3 regions of the Streptomyces sp. NPDC096324 genome follow, and region 2 is predicted to be linked to each of the others. Evidence: riboswitches for the same ligand, from Rfam matches in the RefSeq annotation. Region 2 holds a riboswitch; each other region holds the start of a gene.

Region 1 (4,827 bases), on a different contig from region 2:
CGCACGGCGGGCTCCGCCGAACACGCGGTCGCGCCGCGTCGGGCGCCGCCCGACGCGAAGAAGATCCGGGTGCCCGGCACAATGCGGGGTATACGGGCGATCACACAACCGACCGCACTTCAGGCCCTCGCGCCGGCCGCACTAGGAGTTCCTGTGACCACCTACGTCATCACCGTTCCCGGGACGTTCGTCCACGGCCTCCCGGACGCCTCCCGTGCCGACGTGGAGCGCAGGCTTCGCCCGCAGGACCCGCAGAACACGGACCTGGGCGAGACCGAGGAGCTGAGCCTGCTCTCCGTCGACGAGGACAACAGGTTCTCCGTCCGGCTCGAGGTCGAGGCGGCGGACCGCAGAAGCGCCGAGGCCGAGGCCGTACGGCTCGTCTCCGGCGCGCTCCTGGACAGCGGTCTGACCGCGGACGACGCGCCGCTCGGACCCGCCGCGGTCACGGGCATCGACAGCGAGTTCTGACGGCGGTACGTCCTGGACGTACCCGGCACCGGGTACGTCCAGGACGGCCGGACCGGGGCTCAGGCCGGGCGTACGACGCTGTGGACGGCCGCCCGTCCGGCGTAGTCGACCGACTCCTCGCTGATCCGCGCTCCGGGACTCGGCGCGTGGACCATCATGCCGTCACCCACGTAGAGACCCACGTGGCTCACGTTGGCGTGGAAGAAGACCAGGTCACCCGGCTGGATGGCACTGAGGTCGACCGCCGCGCCGGCCTGCGCCTGGTCCTGCGTCGCACGGGGGAGCATGACTCCCGCGCTCTTCCAGGCCGCCTGGGTGAGACCGGAGGGGTCGTACGAACCGGGTCCGGACGCTCCCCACACGCACGGGCTGCCGATCTGGGCGCGGGCGAAGGCGACCGCCTCGGCGGCTCTGCTGTCGTGTCCGACGACCGGCGGGGCGGCGGCCCCGGCTCCCGCACCGGCGACGAGGCTGTCGATGTCGAACCCCGGGTTCGTGCCGGCGGCCCCGGGAGCGGCGGGCCACGCCTGCTGGTTGCCGCTGGGCCGCAACGACTGCCGCCAGGCGTCGTCGGCCGACGGGGGCGCCGGCTGGTTCGCGGGGGGCATCGGCGCCGACTGATAGGCGGCCGGACCCGGCGCGGCCTCGTACGCGGGCTGCTGCGGCACCGGCTCGCTCACCGGAGGCATCGGCGCCGGCTGATAGGCGGCGGAGGGCGGGGCCGGCTCGTACGCCGGAGGCTGCGGCACCGGCTCGCTCATCGGGGGCATCGGGGCAGGCTGGTACCCGCTGGGACGCGTCGGCTTCTCGTACGAGAGCGGCAGGAGCACCGACGTGTACTCGGGGGCCGGGGCGGGCGCTTCGTACCCGCGGGGCAGGATGACCGCCTTGGGCTGGGCGGCCGGCGGCGCCGGCTCGTACGCCCGGGGCATGGAGCCCGTGTCGAAGACCTCGGGCACGACCTCGTACGGCGTCGGCTGGGGCGCGGCCTGGAACGCACCGGTCTGCGCGGCGGACGGGAAGGAGCCCGTCTGACCGACGGACGGGAAGGTGCCCGTCCGAGCCGCGGACGGGAACGCTGCGGTCTGCGGAGCCGCCGGGAAAGCCGTGGGCTGAGCGACCGACGGGAACGAACCCGTCTGGCCGACCTGCGGGAAGGTACCGGTCTGGGCGACCGAGGGGAACGTGCCCGTCTGGGCGGCGGACGGGAACGCGGCCGTCTGCGGAGCCGCCGGGAACGCGGTGGGCTGAGCGGGCGAAGCGAACGAACCAGTCTGGGCGACGGACGGGAAGGTACCGGTCTGGGCGACGGACGGGAAGGAACCCGTCTGACCGACCGAGGGGAACGAGCCGGTCTGACCGACCGCCGGGAACGAACCGGTCTGCGGGGCCGTCGGCTGGTACTCGATGGCCGGCATCTGCGCCACGGGCATGCCCTGCCGTGCCATGTGCCGCGCCATCAGCTCCCGCGCGACGGCGAGCTTGCGCCGGGCGCTCTGCTTCTTGACGTGCGGCGAGGACTGCTGCGACGCGGCGGCCGGAACGGCCCCCGCGCGAAGCCCCGCACGGACCACCACATCGGATCCCGGCGCCGCCGTGGCACCGCCGGCCGGGAGCGCGGCCACCGGACCGGCGGTCAGTTCCAGCGCGGGCCGCGCACCCGGCTCCGAAGCCGGACCGGCGGTCAGCTCCAGCACCGGGGCAGCCGTCAACTCGGCCACAGGACGTACGAGTTGTTCCAGCTCGTAGATCGTCGGAAGGTCCGACGAGGAGCCCTTGGACCCCTTCGCACCCGCCTTCGGACGGACGGCCGCGCCGCCACGCTCCGGCTGCCTGTCGGCCGGAAGCGCGGCCGGAGCCGAGGGCCCGAACCGGGAACGCGCCCCGTCGAACCACTGGCGCATCAGGTCGTCCTGGGCCGCGTCGGAGACTCCGCTCCCCTGACCGGCGTTCCGTCGGCCCGGCCTGCGGTTGGAGTTCGCCAGGGCGCGGGTCCCGTTGAAGTTACCGGTGGCGAGCTCCGCCTGGTCGTAGAGGGACGAGAGTCGTCGGGCGACTTCTTCGCCGCTGGGCGGGGTGCGTTCCGGCGCCATGGAGGGGTGCTCCTTCCGTCGTCCGCCTACCGGGTTAGCTGTCGGGTTCGGGCGGACGATTCCGGAAGGTATGCCCTACGGCCCCTGCCCCGAAAGGCAGTTGACCGATTCACCCCAGGTTCGGTGGGTCCCCGGCTCCCGCTGCCACGAGGACAGGCAGGACTCGGCGGAGGCCGCACCGCCCGGCGAGCTTCGCCGGAGGGAGTCGGGCGGCCTGGTCGCCAACTTAGCGATGGTGTGCACCCGATGTGAAGATCCACGCCCCAGATGTCCGATACGTTTTCGTGACCTTCATCGCACCACCCCGCAGCGCGACCGTGAGGACACGGGCCGTACTCGAAAAGGCGGCTGAGCACGGCCGTTGGCACATTCGAGGCCGGCACCCGGTCCGGAGCCGCGGCTCACACGTCCAGCCAACCCTGATGTGTCGAAAGTGTGCACAGAACTGGCGTTCCCTGGCGTGTCGTTCGACATCGACGGCGCCCATTGGTCACACCTTGACCGGTTCTGGCCGAGCTGACCGGATCACCGCTGCGACCACCCGTCGGCCGTACCGTCGAAGCACGTCAGACCACGAGAGCGAGTCGAGGATCCCCACGTGCACGATGCGCCGATCTATGCCCAACTGATCTCCGAACGCGGTGACATACCGACACTCGTGCGAAGCGAAGCACGTCGGCTGCAACGCGACTTCGAGTGGATCCTGAGCTGGGATCCGTCGACGGGCGCCCCGCTTCCCTCGTCCGCCGCACGACCGGCGTCCGGTAAGCGCCGCGCCTTCTCCCCCACCCCCGACCCCGACGACCGACTCGACACACCGGGCTCCTGACGGCCGACCCCAGGACGTCCGGGGCGTGTCCGCGAGGCCTCACCCGCCCGGCGACGCCCGGGACGGGCTAGAGAACGCCGGGCTCTCCGCCCGGCCGTTCGGCGGGGAGCGGGTCGAGTCCACCGCCGATCCGGGTCACCAGCTCGGCGACCGTCGCGCCCGTGGTCCGATGCCAGGTCCGCGCGCGGCGGAGCATCGCGTGGTCTCCGCCGGCGACCCGCACGGCGCTCGCGGAGGAACCCGCCTCCGCGGCCCGGCGGACGAGGGCGAACGACTCCACGGGGTCGGTGATGCGGTCCCGGTCTCCGTGCAGCACGATCACGCGTTTGTCCCGGAGGTGGGCCACCGGCTCACCCTCCGGGCACCACGGCGCCAGTGCCACCACGGCCCGGACCTGGGGTGCGGCCGCGGCCCGCAGAGCGGCGCGCCCGCCCATGGAGTGGCCCACGAGCACGACCGGCACGTCCCCCACCAGAGCGGCGAGTTCGTCCAGTGCCAGCAGAACGTCGGCGACGGGGTCCGCGTCCACGCCGTTCCATCCCCGGTGGCGGTAGCGCACCTGCCCGACGAACGTGCCCTCGTCCGGCAGGGCCCGTGTCACGGAGCGGACGAACGGCCGCATCCGGGCGCGTGCCAGGTTCCACGGCCGCAACGGGGCCTTGCTGTCGGCGGTGCCGCCGTGAAGGATCAGTACGGCCGCACGCGCCGGTTCCCCGTCCCGACGAGGGGCGCGGCAGGGCCGCAGCGCCACGGAGGCGCCGGCCTCCCCGGACCGGGACACATCGTCGGCGGACATCCGCACAGAACCTCGCATGACACCTCTCCACCCACCCGCGCTTCGTCCATGCCTCGCACCGGACCGTGAGGAGGATCGTCTCACCGGCCACGGACCCGCCCCAAGCTCAGTCCGTGGCTCACTCCGTGGGCTCGGGCCGCGCGCGGTAGCCATTGCGCCATTCCTGGTAGAAACGCCAGAGGCGGGCCGCCTGCGGGCAGCGTCCCGACTCCCGTTGGCACGTGCGGCAGTTGCCGACGTGACTGACGTAGGCGGACTCGGGGGCGTCCCCCGGTTTCGGATTCGGCATGGCCCTCGGCACCCGTCGGTGCGACGCGCACGGGCGCGGCGTCGCTTCTGATGCCGTACTTCCGCGCCGAGGGCCCCGGCGGATGCACCTGCCCGGCTGCATCTGCCGAGGCCCCGCTCCGGCGTCAGTCGAGGACGTCGGCCTCGTACTCCTCCGCCGCGGGGAACGGTCTGCCGACCGGGGGCCTGCGGACCGCCAGCCGGGCCACCTCGAAGTCCATCTCGGAGGCCTCGGGAGGCGGCGGTGGGTGGTAACGCCCCGCGCAGACGGAGAGGTTGACGATGAGATAGGCGTGCCAGGATCTGCCCACTCCGCGCCGGTCGTCGAAGGCCCGGACGCCGTTGACCCA
Region 2 (4,827 bases):
TTCGGCGGGCACGGCGACGACGGCGAGGTCGACGGGGTCGGCGATGTCCCGGATGGAGCGGTGGGCCGGGACTCCGTCGAGTTCCTTCTCCTGGAGTGCCGCGTTCACGGCGTACAGGCGTCCGGTGAAACCGGCCTGGCGGAGGTTGTCGAGGACGCTGCGGCCGACCCCTCCGGGTGCGCGCCCGGCGCCGACGACGGCGACCGAGCCGGGGGCGAGCAGCCGCTGGACGGAGCGGGCCTCGGCGCGCTGTTCCCGCGCGCGCTGCACGGCGAGGGACCGGTCGGTGGGTTCGAGGTCGAACTCCAGGCGTACGACACCGTCCTCGAAGCTGCGCTTCTGGGTGTATCCGGCGTCCGTGAAGACCTTGATCATCTTGTTGTTGGCGGGCAGCACCTCGGCGGCGAAGCGGCGGATGTCACGCTCGCGGGCCACCGCTCCGATGTGTTCGAGCAGCGCGGAGGCGACACCCCGGCCCTGGTGGGCGTCCTGCACGAGGAAGGCGACCTCGGCCTCGTCGGCGGGCGCGGAGGCGGGCATGCCGTCCGCGTTGATCCGGTCGTAGCGCACGGTGGCGATGAACTCGCCGCCCACGGTGGCCGCGAGGCCGACCCGGTCCACGAAGTCGTGGTGGGTGAAGCGGCGGACGTCCTTGGCGGACAGGCGCGGATAGGGCGCGAAGAAGCGGTAGTACTTCGACTCGTCCGACACCTGCTCGTAGAAGCTGACCAGGCGCTCGGCGTCGTCGACGGTGATGGGCCTGATGCGTGCGGTGCCGCCGTCGCGCAGCACCACGTCGGCCTCCCAGTGGGCTGGGTACTCGTGCCGGTCCGACGAGGTCTGCATGGGCCCCAGAGTACGGCTCGCGTACGACAACGGCGCGGGGCAGTCTGAGGACGACGGGCGTCGGCACGGGTCTTCGAACCGGCACCGCGGCGGGTGGTGCCCGGGGCCGTCCGGGCACGCCTCGCGATATGGAACAATGGTCTAGACAACCCTGAACACCCGAAGGGCAGCATCTCATGGCTGAGCGCCGCGTCAACGTCGGCTGGACCGAGGGCCTCCACGCCCGCCCCGCCTCCATCTTCGTCCGGGCCACCACGGCTTCCGGCATCCCCGTGACGATCGCGAAGGCCGACGGCGACCCCGTCAACGCGGCCTCCATGCTCGCGGTCCTCGGCCTGGGCGCCCAGGGTGGCGAGGAGATCGTCCTCTCGTCGGACGCCGACGGCGCGGACGTCGCCCTCGACCGTCTGGCGAAGCTGGTCGCCGAGGGGCTCGACGAGCTCCCCGAGACCGTCTGATCCCGCCCCAGGGCAGTCGGACACGCACGGCCGGGCCGCGCCACCCATTCTCCGGGTGGCGCGGCCCGGCCGTTTTCCGTGGCCTCGCCCGCACATTCCCCCGGTGTCACGCACGCCTCGCGCCGCGGCCGCGGAAATGGCGCGCACCGGAATTCCGGACACGCGAATAAAAGGGCATCAGAAATGAGCCCCCGCCGAATATCCCTCTTTGTATACGGTGCCTGTGTTAATGACGCGGGCCCGTCATGTTTACGGGATGTTGCGAAGTTCTCACACGGTCCGGCCGTTCGCCTCCGGGGAATCGGAGCCGGTGCGCGGCCGTGGCGCGCTCGGTGTGCAGGGCCGTGATCGCGCGGGCCCGCTCACTGTCCCCCCGGGCGACCGCGTCCACGATGCCGCCGTGCTCCGCCCAGGACTCCGCGGGGTCGGCCGGCGCCTCCACCGAGTACATCCAGGCGATCTTGTGGCGAAGCTGGGCGAGCGTCGAGGTCAGCGCGGGGCTGCCGGACGCCTGCGCCAGCGTCTCGTGGAACCAGCCGCCCAGCGAGCGCAGATCCTCGCTGTGGCCACGCCTGGAACGCTCCTGCCCCAGCCGGACCAGACCCCGCAGCACCTTCAGGTGGGCCTCCGTGCGCCGCTGCGCGGCCCGCGCGGCCCCCAGCGGCTCCAGCAGCATGCGCATCTCCAGGAGGTCCGCGGCCTCCAGCTCGGTGGGCTCCGCGACACAGGCGCCCGCGTGCCGGCGGGTGACCACGAAGCCCTCCGCCTCCAGCGTGCGCAGAGCCTCGCGAACGGGGACGCGCGAGACGCCGTAGCGGCGTGCGAGCAGTTCCTCGGTGAGCCGGCCGCCGCGCTCGTAGACACCCGCGACGATGTCGTCACGGATCGCCGTGCACACCGAGTGTGCCGGAATGCGCATGACCGACCTCCGCTTCAATCCCCGTGAAACGCCGTCGATTGACGCTTGTTCAGTGACTCTATTGCAGGAAGCCTGAATTTCCGATGGCGGGCTTGAATCCATGGATATTTTTTGGACAGACGGCATCCGGAAACGACGATGCCCCGGCTCGGTGAGCCGGGGCATCAAAAGCGGTGGGAAGCCGCGAAGCGGTCGTCAGACGTTGACGCCGTGCGAGCGCAGGTAGGCGACCGGGTCGATGTCCGAGCCGTACTCCGCGGTCGTACGCGCCTCGAAGTGGAGGTGCGGCCCCGTGGTGTTGCCGGTGTCCCCGGAGAGGCCGAGCTGCTGCCCCGGAGTGACGGCCTGCCCCACGGACACCCCGATGGACGACAGGTGGCCGTACATGGTGTACGTGCCGTCGTGCATCTTGATCACGACTTGATTGCCGTAGGCGCCGCCCCAGCCGGCCGTGACGACGGTGCCGGAGCCGACGGCGTGGACCGAGGTGCCGGAGGCGGCGTGGAAGTCGACGCCGGTGTGGCTGCCGGAGGACCAGAGGGCGCTGCTGGCCTGGTAGCCGGTGGAGACGTACGAACCGGTGATCGGCATGACGAACGTGTTCAGGCGCTTGCGCTCGGCCTCGCGGGCGGCGCGCTCCTTGGCCTCGCGGAGCTTCGACGCCTGCTCGGCGGCCTGCTTGCGGGCGGTCTGCTCGGCCTGCTTGCGCGCGGCGGCCTCGTCGGCGGCGCGCTGCTGCGCGAAGGCCTGGGCGTCGATCTGGTCGGCGACCGTGTCATTGAGGGTGACGGCCTGGGTGAGCCCGGCCTGCTCGACGGAGGCTTCCGCGGCGAACGCGGGGGCGGCCAGGGTTCCGATCACACCGGTGGTGGTGAGCGCCGCGACCCCGACGGCGGTCGTGGTGGTGCTGTGCACCCGGCTGCTCGTACGACGATGCTTGCCGGTGCCACAGGTGAACGCCATGTAGGGGCTGATCCTTTCCTTCCCTCTCGCCTACCGGGTTAGCTGACGGGTTCGGAGCAGGAAGGTCTCCTACGGGCTCCCTCCGGAGAGGGCGTCCGATTCACCCCAGGGACTGCGTGGGTCCCCGGCTCCCTTGGCTCGCGCCATGGGGACTCGGCGATGACTGTCCGGTGCCGCGGGCGCGGCGCACTGCGTGACGAACAGCCGCACCGACGCTAAACGGGGTGACTTTCGAACAACAAACGGATCACGATTTTTGTAACGCATCCCACAGGGCAGAAGGGCAACCGCCGTACGAATACGGACATCTTGGGACCGCTATCCGGAAAAGGGAGGGCCCTGACGGCTCTTCAGCCGTCAGGGCCCTCTTCCGTCGCACGGGTCCTACTCGGCCGCCACCACGGTGACTTCACCGATTCCGAGGGCCCTCACCGGGTCCGCGATCTGTGCGGCATCACCGACCAGGACGGTCACCAGACGGTCCGTCGGGAAGGCGCTCACGGCCGCCGCGGTGGCCTCCACGGTGCCGGTGGCGGCCAGTTGCCGGTAGAGCGTCGCCTGGTAGTCGTCGGGCAGGTGCTGCTCGACCTGGTCCGCGAGCGTGCTGGCGACGGCCGCCGCGGTCTCGAACTTGAGGGGCGCGACACCCACCAGGTTCTGCACGGCGACATCACGCTCGGTGTCGGTCAGGCCCTCGGCCGCGAGGGTGCGCAGCACCTTCCACAGGTCGTCGAGCGCCGGCCCGGTGTTGGGGGTGTCGACCGATCCGCTGATGGCGAGCATCGCGGCGCCCGTGCCGTCCGGCGCGGAGCGAAGGACCTGCCCGAACGCCCGTACGCCGTAGGTGTAGCCCTTCTCCTCGCGCAGGACGCGGTCCAGGCGCGAGGTGAGGGTGCCACCGAGGCAGTAGGTGCCGAGGACCTGGGCGGGCCACACGCGGTCGTGCCGGTCGGCGCCGACTCGGCCGATGAGGAGCTGCGTCTGGACGGCTCCGGGGCGGTCGACGATGATCACGCGGCCGGTGTCGTCGGCGCTCACCGGCGGCACGGGGCGCGCCTCGGCGGCCGAGCCGGTCCAGGAGCCGAGCGTGTCGGCGAGCAGTTCGTCGAGATCGACACCGGTCAGGTCGCCGACGACGACCGCGGTGGACGTGGCGGGGCGTACGTGCTTCTCGTAGAAGGCGCGAACACCCGACGCGTCGATGTTCTGGACCGTCTCCTCGGTGCCCTGGCGGGGGCGCGACATGCGCGCGCTCGCCGGGAACAGTTCCTTGGAGAGCTCCTTGGCGGCACGACGGGCCGGGTTCGCCGTCTCGTGCGGGATCTCGTCCAGCCGGTTGGTCACCAGCCGCTCGACCTCGCCGTCCGCGAACGCGGGGGCCCGCAGGGCGTCGGCGAGCAGGCCGAGGGCCTTGGTCAGGCGCGAGACGGGCACCTCGAGAGACAGGCGTACGCCGGGGTGGTCGGCGTGCGCGTCGAGCGTGGCGCCGCAGCGCTCCAGCTCGGCGGCGAAGTCCTCGGCCGAGTGCTTGTCGGTGCCCTCGGAGAAGGCGCGCGCCATGATCGTGGCGATGCCGTCCAGGCCCGCCGGCTCGGCGTCCAGCGGCGCGGCGAGGATCACCTCGACGGCGACGACCTGCTG
Region 3 (4,827 bases), on a different contig from region 2:
CGCCGACGAACTGCAGCTCGCCGTCGCCCCCCTCTTCGTCGGGCAGCCGGACGCGCCGCGGCTGTTCGGGACCGGGGAGTACCCCCTGGGCCGGATGCGGATGGTGGAGACCCGGCCCGTCGGCGACGTCGTGCTCATCCGGTACGTCCCCACCGCGCCCGGCACCGGCCCGCTCGCCTCCGCCGCCGACCGGCGGTGGCTGGAGCTCGCCTGCGAGCTGGCGGAGCTGTGCCCGCCCTCGAAGACCGCGTTCAGCGTGGGCGCCGTGGTGGTCGCGGCCGACGGGACCGAGCTGGCCCGCGGGCACTCCCGCGAGGGCGGCGATTCCGTCGTGCACGCCGAGGAGGCCGCCCTCGCCAAGATCGACCCGGCCGATCCCCGGCTGGCCGCCGCCACCGTCTACAGCAGCCTGGAACCGTGCGCCCACCGCGCCTCCCGGCCCGCGCCGTGCGCCCGGCTCATCCTCGACGCCGGTGTACGGCGGGTCGTCACCGCCTGGCGCGAGCCCGACACCTTCGTCACGGACGCCGACGGGAACGGACTCCTCGCCGCCGCGGGCGCCGAGGTCGTCGTCCTTCCCGAGTACGCGGACCGCGCCGAGGCCCCCAACCGGCATCTGGCGGCCCGGTAGAAGCCGGGGAGAAGCCGGGTGCCGGCGGCGCCGGAGGGGCGGGTTTGAACGGGTGTGCTTCGGGTCCCGCGGATGGCGTACACTGGTTTCAACGACGCGGGGTGGAGCAGCTCGGTAGCTCGCTGGGCTCATAACCCAGAGGTCGCAGGTTCAAATCCTGTCCCCGCTACTCAAGGCCAAGGGCCGGAACTCGGATTTACGAGTTCCGGCCCTTGGTGTTTGTCCCGGCGCCTTTTGCCCGGCGTCTCCGCCCGCCTTTCTCCGGCCGTCCTTCCCCGGCCGGTTCCGTTCCGGCGGGGGGTGCCCTTCTCGGGCGGTGCCTTTCTCCCCCGGTCGGGCCACAGGGGTCGCCCGCCGCCTCCGCGCCGGTTCTTCTGGACGGGTGGGGCAGCCAGGAGGTGAGCGGCGGACCGGACAGTTTCCTGACCGGGCCGGGCGGCCGTCCCGCGGTGTCCACGGGCCCGGGAGTCGCCCGTCGCCCGGTCCGGCGCCGGCGCACCCGCGCCGGATCGTGTGGGCGCGCGCCTTCGTCCGGGCCCTGCCCGTGCTGCTCGTCGCCGCCGGGATCGTCTACGACTACTTCACCCCGTCGGAATTCACCGCCGCCCCCTTGTTCGCGGCCGCGCCCCTGGTCGCCGCGCCCTTCTACTCGCTGCGCGGAACCGTTCTCGCCGGCGTCCTCGCCGTGGGCGCGGTCCTCGTGACGCACTGTGTGCTCGGCATCGTCCTCCAGGTCGACGCGGTCACCGAGGTGGTCACCGTGACGACGGCCGCCGTCCTCGCCGTCCTCATCAACACCGTGGTCCGGCGCGGCGACGAACGGCTCGCCTCCGTCCGGGAGATCGCCGAGTTCGCGCAGCGCGCCGTGCTGCCCGAGCCCGAGGCGCGGATCGCCGGGCTCGACGTCGCGGCCCGGTACGAGGCGGCGCAGGAGGACGCGTTCATCGGCGGGGACCTGTACGCGGTGCAGGACTCCCCGTACGGCGTGCGGCTGGTCGTCGGGGACGTACGGGGGAAGGGGATGACCGCGGTGGCCGCCGTCGCGACGGTGGTCGGGGCGTTCGGGGAGGCGGCCGAGCGGGAGGCGACCCTGGGGGGAGTCGCGGAGCGCCTGGAGCGGGCGCTGACACGCGCGGGCACCCGGCGCGACAGCGTCGACGCGGTCGAGGGGTTCACGACCGCCGTCCTCGCCGAGATCCCGCGGGGCGAGGACGTCGTACACGTCGTCAACCGCGGCCATCCGCCGCCCCTGCTGCTGCGTCCCGACGGCACGCTCGTCATCCTCTCCGCCGAGTCCTTCGCGCTGCCCCTCGGGATGAGCGAACTGGGAAGCCTGCCCGCCCCGACGCTGCGGGAGGGATTTCCGCGCGGGGCGACGCTGCTCCTGCACACCGACGGACTGTCCGAGGCCCGCGACGCGCGAGGGGAGTTCTTCGATCCGGCCGCCTGGCTGGCCGGACGGGTCTTCCCCGGCCCCGACGCGTTGCTGACCGCTCTCTTCGAGGCGGCCCGCGAGCACACGGGCGGCCCGCTGACGGACGACATGGCGCTGCTCGCCGTCCGGCGTCACGACCAGTGATCGGACCGTATCCCTCCGCATAACGACTGACGCACCGTCAGGGAAATTCGTGCAAGCGGCATGCGGTCAACTCGCCCGTTTTTCATCGTCCATGACCCCAAAGTCCTGGCCAAGTGGCGTTAATGATCAGTCGGAACAGCTTGGAATTCGGTGCCCGGGTCTATTAACGTTCGATAACGCAGCGCGGTCGTCACAACCGTCACAAGAGGCGGCTCCGTGCGCACGCGCCGAATCCCGCAAGGGAACCGGGGAACCAACTCGTGGGGTGAATCGAGCGTATTCCGCCGTGGAAGCACGGTGGCCGTACGCGCGTAGGAGACCTTCCTGCTCCGAACCCGTCAGCTAACCCGGTAGGCGGCAAGGAAGGAAAGGAGTGCGCCCAGGTGGCGTCCAACCGGCCCGCTCAGCCAACCTCGTTCGCGCCGAACGAAGCCCACACCTTCGGCTATGGCAAGGACGAGGGACCCTGGGAGGAGTGGAACCCCACAGCGGATTCCCTCGCTCCCGTCCGCGGCCGGCACCGCACGGGCAAGCAGCGCGGCGGAGGACTCGCCCGCAGCTCCACGGTTCTCGGCGTCGGTGTCATAGCCGCCGTCGGTGGTGGTGGCATCGCCAGCGCCGCTCCGGGCAAGGCGCCCGTCTCGATCTCGCTGCCCGACCTGTCGTCGGTCACCGCGTCGGCCAAGGCCCTGATATCGGACGGCGGATCCAGCACCCCCAAGGGCTCCACGACTCCGCTCACCACCGCCGGTCTGACCAGCGCCGACGCGGCCCAGGGCAGCACCGACGCCGGTGAGGCGCTGCGCGACCGCATCATGGCGCAGGCCCAGTCGCAGCAGAACCAGGCCGACACCGCCACGCAGAAGGCCGTCCAGACCGCCGCCGCGCAGAAGGCAGTCCAGGCCGCCGCCAAGCAGCAGGACGAGGCCGAGGCCAAGGAAACCGCCGCGAAGCAGAAGGCGGAGGAGGCGGCCAAGCAGAAGGCCGAGGCCGCGCGCCTCGCCGAGCTCGCCAAGAGCTACTCGCTGCCGACCTCGTCGTACACACTGACCTCGCGCTTCGGTGAGGCCGGCTCCATGTGGTCCTCCGGCTACCACACCGGACTCGACTTCGCGGCGCCCACCGGCACGCTGATCAAGGCGATCCACAGCGGCACCATCACCGAGGCCGGCTGGGCCGGCTCGTACGGCTACCGCACGATCCTCACCCTCGACGACGGTACGGAACTCTGGTTCTGCCACCAGTCGTCGATCAGCGTCACCGTCGGCCAGAAGGTCGCCACGGGCGATGTCATCGGACGCGTGGGCGCCACGGGCAACGTCACCGGGCCGCACCTGCACCTCGAGGTGCACCCCGGCGGCGCCGCCACCGGCATCGACCCGATGGCGTGGCTCCAGAGCAAGGGCATCAACCCCTGACCTCCGATCTCCGGCAGCCCTGACGTCAACCCCCCCGACGTCAGGGCTGTTGGTCGTCCGGGCGCGGACGGCGGCGCACCATACCCAGTGCGTGTGGAATACATCCATCCGGTACGGGCGTTGTGGCCCTACATGACTTCCCTTCGCAAGCTCGGTTCGTCCGACCTCGAGGTCTTCCCGCTCTCCCTCGGGGGCAACGTCTTCGGCTGGACGGCCGACGAGACCCGGTCCTTCGCCGTGCTCGACGCCTACGCCGCCGCCGGCGGCAACTTCCTCGACACGGCCGACTCCTATTCGGCCTGGGTCGAGGGCAACGAGGGCGGCGAGTCCGAGACCGTCATCGGCAAGTGGCTGAAGAGCCGCGGCAACCGCGCGGACATCGTGGTCGCCACCAAGGTCAGCCAGCACCCCGCGTACCCGGGCCTGTCCGGTGCCAACATCAAGGCCGCGGCCGACGCGTCGCTGCGCCGCCTGGGCACCGACCACATCGACCTCTACTACACGCACTTCGACAAGCCGGAGGTGCCGGTCGAGGAGATCATCGGCGCCCTCGACGAGCTGGTGAAGGCCGGCAAGGTGCGGAACATTGCCGCCTCCAACATCTCCCCGGAGCGGCTGCGGGAGTCCCTGGAGTTCTCCGACCGCGAGGGTCTCGCCCGGTACGTCGCGCTCCAGCCCCACTACAACCTCGTCTCGCGCGACACCTACGAGGGCACGCTGCTGGAGGTCGCCTCCCGGGCCGGTCTGGCGGCCGTCCCGTACTTCGCGCTCGCCGCCGGCTTCCTCACCGGCAAGTACCGCCCCGGCACCACGGTCGACTCCCCCAGGGCGGCCGGCGCGGCCAAGCACCTCGGCACGGAACGCGGGCCGCGGGTTCTCACCGCCCTCGACGAGATCGCGGCGGCCCACGACGTCGCCGTCGCGACGGTCGCCCTGGCCTGGCTGGCCGCACAGCCGACGGTCGCCGCGCCGATCGCCTCCGCCCGCACGGTGGAGCAGCTCCCGGCCCTGCTCGGCGTCGCGGACCTGGTGCTGACGGACGACGAACTGAAGCGACTGTCGCAGGCGTCGGCGTAACAGCGGGACCGTCGGCGCGGTGCACCGGTGATACCCACCGGTGCACCGCGCCGTGAACGTCCCGCGCTACGAGCTGTACGGGTTGTACGCGGGATACGGGGCCGGCGCGGACGCCTGGGCCG

Evidence for each region. Region 2 has a riboswitch for cyclic di-AMP ahead of ACIQ7M_RS29065 (M23 family metallopeptidase). Riboswitches for the same ligand answer to the same signal wherever they lie in the genome.
Region 1: linked by a shared signal. The riboswitch ahead of ACIQ7M_RS17500 (NlpC/P60 family protein) and the one ahead of ACIQ7M_RS29065 (M23 family metallopeptidase) in region 2 are both predicted to bind cyclic di-AMP.
Region 3: linked by a shared signal. The riboswitch ahead of ACIQ7M_RS31125 (M23 family metallopeptidase) and the one ahead of ACIQ7M_RS29065 (M23 family metallopeptidase) in region 2 are both predicted to bind cyclic di-AMP.

What each region holds. Positions count from the first base shown of each region.
Region 1 covers NZ_JBIWFK010000006.1:85,035-89,861, reverse strand. The annotation lists gene ACIQ7M_RS17505 (hypothetical protein) at 154-471, shown strand; gene ACIQ7M_RS17500 (NlpC/P60 family protein) at 531-2,564, opposite strand; cyclic di-AMP (ydaO/yuaA leader) riboswitch at 2,572-2,743, opposite strand; gene ACIQ7M_RS17495 (hypothetical protein) at 3,163-3,393, shown strand; gene ACIQ7M_RS17490 (alpha/beta fold hydrolase) at 3,461-4,207, opposite strand; gene ACIQ7M_RS17485 (hypothetical protein) at 4,308-4,478, opposite strand; gene ACIQ7M_RS17480 (beta-glucanase) at 4,603-4,827, opposite strand, start outside.
Region 2 covers NZ_JBIWFK010000011.1:125,100-129,926, reverse strand. The annotation lists gene ACIQ7M_RS29080 (GNAT family N-acetyltransferase) at 1-846, opposite strand, end outside; gene ACIQ7M_RS29075 (HPr family phosphocarrier protein) at 1,023-1,304, shown strand; gene ACIQ7M_RS29070 (GntR family transcriptional regulator) at 1,531-2,223, opposite strand; gene ACIQ7M_RS29065 (M23 family metallopeptidase) at 2,419-3,186, opposite strand; cyclic di-AMP (ydaO/yuaA leader) riboswitch at 3,199-3,355, opposite strand; gene ACIQ7M_RS29060 (pitrilysin family protein) at 3,571-4,827, opposite strand, start outside.
Region 3 covers NZ_JBIWFK010000013.1:22,728-27,554, reverse strand. The annotation lists gene ACIQ7M_RS31140 (dihydrofolate reductase family protein) at 1-631, shown strand, start outside; tRNA gene ACIQ7M_RS31135 (tRNA-Met) at 727-800, shown strand; gene ACIQ7M_RS31130 (PP2C family protein-serine/threonine phosphatase) at 1,143-2,210, shown strand; cyclic di-AMP (ydaO/yuaA leader) riboswitch at 2,426-2,582, shown strand; gene ACIQ7M_RS31125 (M23 family metallopeptidase) at 2,594-3,628, shown strand; gene ACIQ7M_RS31120 (aldo/keto reductase) at 3,761-4,705, shown strand; gene ACIQ7M_RS31115 (PrsW family intramembrane metalloprotease) at 4,772-4,827, opposite strand, start outside.